Asanoa ferruginea: one gene and its partner. The protein of the gene in region 1 binds, or shares a complex with, the protein of each later gene. Links are inferred from orthologs where the notes say so. Each region holds a gene or a part of one and is shown on either strand. Other genes may lie near its edges.

Region 1 (3,263 bases):
GGGTACGAGTAGGGCGGCGCACTCAGCAGAAACGTCAACGATGTCCAGAACATCGTGAACGTGGCGAACCCGGTCGCGCCCAGCACCAGCGTCCAGCGCACGGTGCGTTCCCGCAGGGCCAGCACGGCCACCGAGGCGATCAGCGCGCGATAGGGCAGCCGGGTCTTCGGCAGGAGCGGGGGGAGCGCCCGGTAGAGCAACACGGCCAGCGCCGCGGCACCAACCGCCGCCACCGCGAAGATGGCCCGCCACCCGGCCACGTCGGCGACCAGACCGCTGATGGTGCGCGAGGTCAGGATGCCGGTCAGGATCCCGGACGCCACCGTGCCCACGACGCGGCCCCGGCGCGCGTCATCGGCGAGGTCGCCGGCGAGTGGGGTGAGGATCTGACCGGAGACCGTGGTGAGGCCGAGCAGGCTCACCGCGACCAGCAACGCCCCGATCGTCGGCGCCACCGCACAGAACGCCAGCGCCGCCGCAGAGCACAGCAACATGCCGGGCACCAGCCTCCGCCGGTCGACCACGTCGCCGAGCGGCACGATCAGCAACACGCCGGCGGCATAGCCGACCTGGGTCGCCGTGATCAACCACCCGGCGCTGGTGGCGGACGCCCCGAGATCCCGGCCGATCAAGTCGAGCAGCGGTTGGGCCAGGTAGAGGTTGCCGACGGCGACCCCGGCAGCGAGGGCGAACAGGAACGTCAGTCGACGATCCATGGCGGGAGGTCCGGCAGCGGGCACCCCGACATGCTCGCCCGGAAACGGCGAACGCGATAGAGCGAAGGGCCCGGCGCGAACGCGCCGGGCCCTTCAACGAAACAACAACCGTCAGGCGAGGCCGAGGTCAGCCTCGAAGTTGCCGGCCTCGAGCCGCTCCTTGATCGCGGTCAGGAACCGGGCGGCGTCGGCACCGTCGACGATCCGGTGGTCGTAGGACAGCGACAGGTAGACCATCGAGCGGGGCACGATGACCTCGCCCAGGTCGGGGTCGTTGATGACGACCGCGCGCTTGACGACCGCGCCGGTGCCCAGGATCGCGACCTGGGGCTGGTTGATGATCGGCGTGTCGATCAGCGCGCCCCGGCTGCCGGTGTTGGTCAGCGTGAACGTGCCGCCGGACAACTCGTCGGGGCTGATCTTGTTGCTCCGGGTGCGCTCGGCCACGTCGGCGATCCGCCGGGCCAGGCCCGCCAGGTTGAGGTCGCCGGCGTCCTTGATGACCGGAACGACCAGGCCCTTCTCGGTGTCGACCGCGATGGCCAGGTGCTCGGCGTCGTAGTAGGTGACCTCGCCGGCCTCCATGTCGATCTTCGAGTTGACCGACGGGTGGGTGCGCAGGGCCTCCACCGACGCCAGCGCGAAGAACGGCAGGAACGACAGCTTGACGCCGTGCTGCTGCTGGAAGTCGTTCTTGGCCCGCTGGCGCAACTGCGCGATGCGGGTCACGTCGACCTCGACCACGGTGGTGAGCTGAGCCGACACCTGGAGCGACTCGACCATGCGGGTCGCGATCGTGCGGCGGATGCGGGTCAGCTTTTCCACCCGGCCGCGCAGCGGGCTCGGCGCGGCTGCGGCCTTCGGCGCGGCGGCGGGCGCGGCCGGTGCTGCCGGAGCGGCGGCACGGGCGGCCGCCTCCTCCTTGGCCTTGGCCGCGGCGTCGAGCACGTCCTGCTTGCGGATCCGGCCGCCGACGCCGGTGCCGCTCAGCGTCGACAGGTCGACACCCTGGTCGTTGGCCAGCTTGCGGACCAGCGGGGTGACGTAGCCGTTGCTCTCGTCGCCGCCGGGCGCGGCCGACTGCGCTGGGCGGGCCGGCGCGGCCGCGGCGGCTGCCGGGGCCGGCTCACGGGCCGGTGCCTGGCGCGGCGCGGGTGCCTTGGCCGGCTGCGCCTGCGCGGGCTCGGGGGCCGGAGCTTCCTGCTTCGTCTCGGCGGGCTTGGCCTCGGCGGGCTTGGCCTCGGCGGGCTTGGCCTCGGCAGGCTCCGCCTTGGCCGGCGCGGCCGCCTCGGTCGGGGCGGGCGCCGGCGCGGACGAGCCGCCGGTAGCACCACCGGCCGCGCCGATCACGGCGAGCGCCGCGCCGACGTCAGCGGTCTCGTCCTGCGGAACCCTGATCTCCAGCAGCGTGCCGGCGACCGGCGACGGGATCTCCGTGTCGACCTTGTCGGTGGAGACCTCGAGCAGCGGCTCGTCGACCTCGACGGTGTCGCCGACCTCCTTGAGCCAGCGGGTGACCGTGCCCTCGGTGACGCTCTCGCCGAGTGCCGGCATGGCGACCACAGTGGACTCGCCGCCACCCGACTCGCCGCCACCGGACTCGGCGGCCTGGGCCACGGGGGCCGGCTCCGGCTCCGCGGCGGGCTCGGGCTCAGCGGCCTCGGCCTCGGCGTCAGCTTCGGTCTCCGCCTCGGCCGACGGCACCGCGGCCTCGGCGGGCGCGGACTCCGCCGCGGGCGCACCGCCACCGGAGCCTTCCCCGTCGATCACCGCGAGCTCGCTGCCGACCTCGGCCGTCTCGTCTTCGTGGACGACGATGCGGCTGAGCACACCGGCGGCCGGCGACGGGATCTCCGTGTCGACCTTGTCGGTGGAGACCTCCAGCAACGGCTCATCGACCTCGACGGTGTCACCCTCCTGCTTCAACCAGCGGGTGATCGTGCCCTCGGTGACGCTCTCGCCGAGGCGAGGCATGGTGACCGATACCGGCATCTCTCTCAGGACTCCTTTGTCGTGCGACCGGGGACGGGTCGGCTAGGCGTGCGCGTGCAGCGGCTTGCCGGCGAGGGCGAGGTGTGCCTCGCCGAGCGCCTCCGACTGCGTCGGGTGCGGATGGATGAGCTGGGCGACCTCGGCCGGGTAGGCCTCCCAGTTGTAGATCAGCTGGGCCTCGGCGATCAACTCGCCGACCCGTGCGCCGACCATGTGAATCCCGACAACCGGCCCGTCGTCGACCCGGACGACCTTGATGAAGCCCGCGGTCTTGAGGATCTGGCTGCGGCCGTTGCCGCCGAGGTTGTAGTTGTAGGCGGTGACCTTCTCGGCGCCGTAGCGCTCCTTGGCCTTGGCCTCGGTGAGGCCGACCGACGCCAGCTCGGGGTCGGAGTAGGTGACCCGCGGGATGCCGGCCTCGTCGATGACGGCCGGGTTGAGCCCGGCGATCTCCTCGGCGACGAAGATGCCCTGCTGGAAGCCGCGGTGGGCGAGCTGGAGGCCGGGCACGATGTCGCCGACGGCGAAGACGTTGGGCACCGAGGTGCGCAGCCG
Region 2 (4,590 bases), 5.5 Mb from region 1 along the record:
CGTGCTGTTCTGGCTGATCACGACCGCGCTCAACATCCCGGCCACGATGATCTTCTTCCAGAGCGAAAACCTGCCGACCCACTTCGGCGACTCGTCGGTGCAGCGGGCCATCCTGCTCAACGGCCTGGCCTACCTGCTCTGGGGCATCTTCGGCGTGGGCATCGGCGTGCTGATGCGCAGCCAGATCGCGGCGACCGTGACGGCCGTGCTGGCCTATGTGCTCGGCACCGCGATCGTCGGCTTCCTGTTCACGCTGCTCTCCCAGTCGCTCGACCAGCCGTGGATCAACAACGTGCAATACGCACTGCCGTCGATCGCTTCCGGGTTGATGGTCGCTGGGCGTGACCTTCCCGACCAGCCGGCCTACTGGGTCGGCGGCGTGATCCTGGTCGCCTGGGCCGTGGTCACCGGCACTGTCGGAACCCTCATCACACGCACGCGCGACATCTCCTAACATCTTCCCGCGTTTTAACCTGTGAGACGTGACACGGACGGACGTCGGCGACGGCCGTCCATGTCGCGCGGCGTAGCCTTGGACCCGACTTCTCACACATACACACAGCGCGCGGAAGAGGCGATTACCGGCCGTGTCGAGCCAGCAGACATCCGATAACCCACTGGCGGGTTTCGGCCCCAACGAGTGGATCGTCGACGAGATGTATCAGCGCTATCTCGCGGATCCGAAGAGCGTAGACCCGGCGTGGCACGACTTTTTCGCCGACTATCGCCCAGACGGTGACGGCTCCTCGCCCACTCAGGCCACCGCCAAGACCGCGAAGCAGACGGCCGCCCGCGCCGGCACCGACGCCCCCGGTGCGGCCACGTCCCCCGAGCCCCGTGCGGCCGATGCGAAGCCCGCCGCGAAGGTAACCCCGGCAACTGCGAAGAGTGACGGCAAGGTGGAAACCCCCGCGAAGGCCGTCAAGGCCCCGGCGCAGCCGCGACCCGCCACGACCCCCGCCCCCGCCAAGACCTCTCCTCCCGCCAGCAAGGCCGCGGCGCCCGCGGCCGATAAGGCTGCCGAGACCACCCCCTTGCGTGGCGTCGCCGCGCGCATCGTCCAGAACATGGACGCCTCTCTCGCGGTCCCGACCGCGACCAGCGTCCGGGCCGTGCCCGCGAAGCTCCTGGTCGACAACCGCATCGTGATCAACAACCACCTGGCCCGCGGCCGGGGTGGCAAGGTCAGCTTCACCCACCTGATCGGCTGGGCGATGGTCCGCGCGCTGCGCGAGATCCCGGAGATGAACAACTCGTTCACCGAGGTCGGCGGCAAGCCCGCGGTCGTGCAGCCCAACCACATCAACCTGGGCATCGCGATCGACCTCAAGCGTCCCGACGGCACCCGCACTCTGGTCGTGCCGTCGATCAAGGGCGCCGAGGCGATGGACTTCCGGCAGTTCTGGCAGGCCTATGAGGACATCGTCCGGCGGGCCCGGCGCAACGAGCTGACCATGGACGACTACGCCGGCACGACGATCTCGCTGACCAACCCGGGCGGCATCGGCACCGTGCACTCGCAGCCCCGGCTGATGGTCGGCCAGGGCACGATCATCGGCGTCGGCGCGATGGAATACCCGGCCCCCTACGCCGGCATGTCCGAAGAGCGGCTGGCCGACCTCGCCGTCAGCAAGATCATCACGCTGACCAGCACCTACGACCACCGGATCATCCAGGGCGCGCAGTCCGGCGAGTTCCTCAAGGCGATCCACGAGCTGGTGCTCGGCGAGCGCGGCTTCTACGACCAGATCTTCACCTCGCTGCGGATCCCCTACGAGCCGGTCCGCTGGATGCGCGACGTCGCGGTCAGCTCCGAGGGCGCGATCGACAAGACCGCGCGGGTGATCGAGCTGATCCACGCCTACCGGGTGCGCGGTCACCTGATGGCCGACACCGACCCGCTCGAGTTCAAGATGCGCAGGCACCCCGACCTCGACGTGCTCCAGCACGATCTGACCCTGTGGGACCTCGACCGCAGCTTCCCGGTCGGCGGTTTCGCGGGCAAGCAGACGCTCAAGCTGCGCGACATCCTCGGCGTGCTGCGCGACAGCTACTGCCGCCGGGTCGGCATCGAATACATGCACATCCAGGACCCGGAAGAGCGGCGCTGGATCCAGGACCGGATAGAGCGCAAATACGAGAAGCCGACGCCGGAGGAGCAGAAGCACATCCTCAACCGGCTCAACGCGGCCGAGGCGTTCGAAACCTTCCTGCAGACGAAATACGTAGGCCAGAAGCGCTTCTCGCTCGAAGGTGGAGAGTCGCTGATCCCGCTGCTCGACGAGGTGCTCCAGACCGCCGCCGAGGGCGACCTCGACGAGGTCGTGATCGGGATGGCCCACCGCGGCCGGCTCAACGTGCTCGCCAACATCGTCGGCAAGCCCTACGAGAAGATCTTCTCCGAGTTCGAGGGGCACATCGACCCGAAGTCGGCGCACGGCTCCGGCGACGTGAAATACCACCTGGGCCAGAACGGCAAGTTCACGACGCCCGACGGTGAGCACGCGATCAGCGTCTCGGTGACCGCCAACCCGTCGCACCTCGAAGCCGTCGACCCGGTGATGGAAGGCATCGTCCGGGCCAAGCAGGACCGCATCGACCTCAAGCTGGAGGGCTACACCGTCCTGCCGCTGGCCATCCACGGCGACGCGGCCTTCGCGGGCCAGGGCGTGGTCGCGGAGACGCTCAACCTCTCGCAGCTGCGCGGCTACCGCACCGGCGGCACCGTGCACGTGGTGGTCAACAACCAGGTCGGCTTCACCACCGCGCCGGAATACTCGCGCTCGTCGCTCTACTCGACCGACGTCGCCCGGATGATCCAGGCGCCGATCTTCCACGTCAACGGCGACGACCCCGAAGCCGTCGTCCGGGTCGCGCGGCTGGCGTTCGAATACCGCCAGGCGTTCAACAAAGACGTGGTGATCGACCTGGTCTGCTACCGGCGCCGCGGTCACAACGAGGGCGACGACCCTTCGATGACCAACCCGCTGATGTACGCGATCATCGACCAGAAGCGTTCGGTCCGGAAGCTCTACACCGAGGAGCTGATCGGCCGCGGCGACATCACCGTCGACGACGCCGAAGAGCTGCTCCGTGACTACCAGGCCCAGCTCGAGCAGGTGTTCAAGGCGACCCGCGACGCGGCGGCCAGCGGCACCCGGCCGGTGCGCAGCCGTCAGCCCGAGCCGGAGCCGGCGGTCGAGACGGCCGTTCCGATCGAGGCGGTCCGCGCGGTCGGCGAGGCACACGTCAACCTGCCGGAGGGCTTCACCCCGCACAAGCGGCTCCAGCAGTTGCTCGACCGGCGCCACAAGATGTCTGTCGAGGGCAACATCGACTGGGGCTTCGGCGAGATCATCGCGTTCGGCACGCTGCTGGCCGACGGGCTCACCGTCCGGCTGGCCGGCCAGGACTCGCGCCGCGGCACGTTCGTGCAGCGGCACGCCTCGGTCGTCGACGCCGACACCGGCAAAGACTTCCTGCCGCTGCAGACGCTCACGAAGGACCGCGCCCGGTTCTTCATCCACGACTCGCTGCTCTCCGAATACGCCGCGATGGGCTTCGAATACGGCTACTCGGTGGAGAACACCGAGGCGCTGGTGTTGTGGGAGGCCCAGTTCGGCGACTTCGCCAGCGGCGCCCAGTCGGTGATCGACGAGTTCATCACTTCGGGCGAGGTCAAGTGGGGCCAGCAGTCGGCGCTGACGCTGCTGCTCCCGCACGGCCACGAGGGCCAGGGTCCCGACCACACCTCCGGCCGGCCCGAGCGCTGGCTCCAGATGTGCGCCGAAGACAACATGCGGGTGGCCATCCCGACCACCCCGGCCAACTACTTCCACCTGCTGCGCCGGCAGGCCCTGTCGTCGAAGCGCAAGCCGCTGGTGGTCTTCACGCCCAAGTCGCTGCTGCGGCACAAGCTGGTCGTCTCGTCGGTGGAAGACTTCGCCACCGGCAGCTTCCAGCCGGTCATCCCCGACACCAGCGGGCTCGACCCGGCCGGTGTGCGGCGGGTGCTGCTCTGCTCCGGCAAGCTCTACTACGACCTGGTGCAGGCCCGCGCCGAGCGCAAGATCACCGACACCGCACTCGTACGCATGGAGCAGCTCTACCCGCTCCCCGTCGACGAGGTAAAGGCGGCGCTGGCGCAGTTCCCCAACGCGGTCGACTTCGCCTGGGTGCAGGAAGAGCCGGCCAACCAGGGTGCCTGGTCGTTCGTCGCGCTCAACCTGCTCGAGCACCTCGAGGGCGTGCGGCTGCGGCGGATCTCCCGCCCGGCGGCCGCGGCGCCGTCGGTGGGCTCGACCCGGCTGCACGACGCCGAGCAGAGCGCGCTGATCGAGGCCGCACTGCCTCGGCCCGCTGAGGGGTAGGAACGTGTACTTCACCGACCGGGGCATCGAGGAGCTGACCGAGCGCCGAGGTGCCGAGACGGTGTCGCTGGAGTGGGTCGCCGACCGGCTCCGCGACTTCGTCGACGACAACCCGGAGTTCGAGACGCCGATGGAGCGCTTCGCCACCTTCCTGGCCCGCCTCGACGACGACGAAGACTGACGCGCCGATCACTGCGCCCCACAGGCCCACCTCGGTAGG

Evidence for each region.
Region 2: sucB (region 1) and DFJ67_RS16140 share a complex: the UniProt entries of both Bacillus subtilis proteins name them as parts of the 2-oxoglutarate dehydrogenase (OGDH) complex. The link is inferred for Asanoa ferruginea from one-to-one orthologs.

Annotation. Positions count from the first base shown.
Region 1 is NZ_QUMQ01000001.1:8,876,224-8,879,486, reverse strand. Bases 269-3,226 are described here. They hold sucB (2-oxoglutarate dehydrogenase, E2 component, dihydrolipoamide succinyltransferase), read right to left. Parts: upstream 2,709-3,226; coding sequence 828-2,708; downstream 269-827. Other genes in these bases: lpdA (dihydrolipoyl dehydrogenase), read right to left, coding at 2,751-3,226; DFJ67_RS41285 (MFS transporter), read right to left, coding at 269-716. Outside these bases: more of DFJ67_RS41285, read right to left, coding at 1-268; more of lpdA, read right to left, coding at 3,227-3,263. UniProt on the Bacillus subtilis protein: E2 component of the 2-oxoglutarate dehydrogenase (OGDH) complex which catalyzes the second step in the conversion of 2-oxoglutarate to succinyl-CoA and CO(2).
Region 2 is NZ_QUMQ01000001.1:3,408,269-3,412,858, reverse strand. Bases 286-4,570 are described here. They hold DFJ67_RS16140 (multifunctional oxoglutarate decarboxylase/oxoglutarate dehydrogenase thiamine pyrophosphate-binding subunit/dihydrolipoyllysine-residue succinyltransferase subunit), read left to right. Parts: upstream 286-587; coding sequence 588-4,370; downstream 4,371-4,570. Other genes in these bases: DFJ67_RS42725 (DUF6104 family protein), read left to right, coding at 4,375-4,551; DFJ67_RS16145 (ABC transporter permease subunit), read left to right, coding at 286-454. In the rest of the region: more of DFJ67_RS16145, read left to right, coding at 1-285. UniProt on the Bacillus subtilis protein: E1 component of the 2-oxoglutarate dehydrogenase (OGDH) complex which catalyzes the decarboxylation of 2-oxoglutarate, the first step in the conversion of 2-oxoglutarate to succinyl-CoA and CO(2).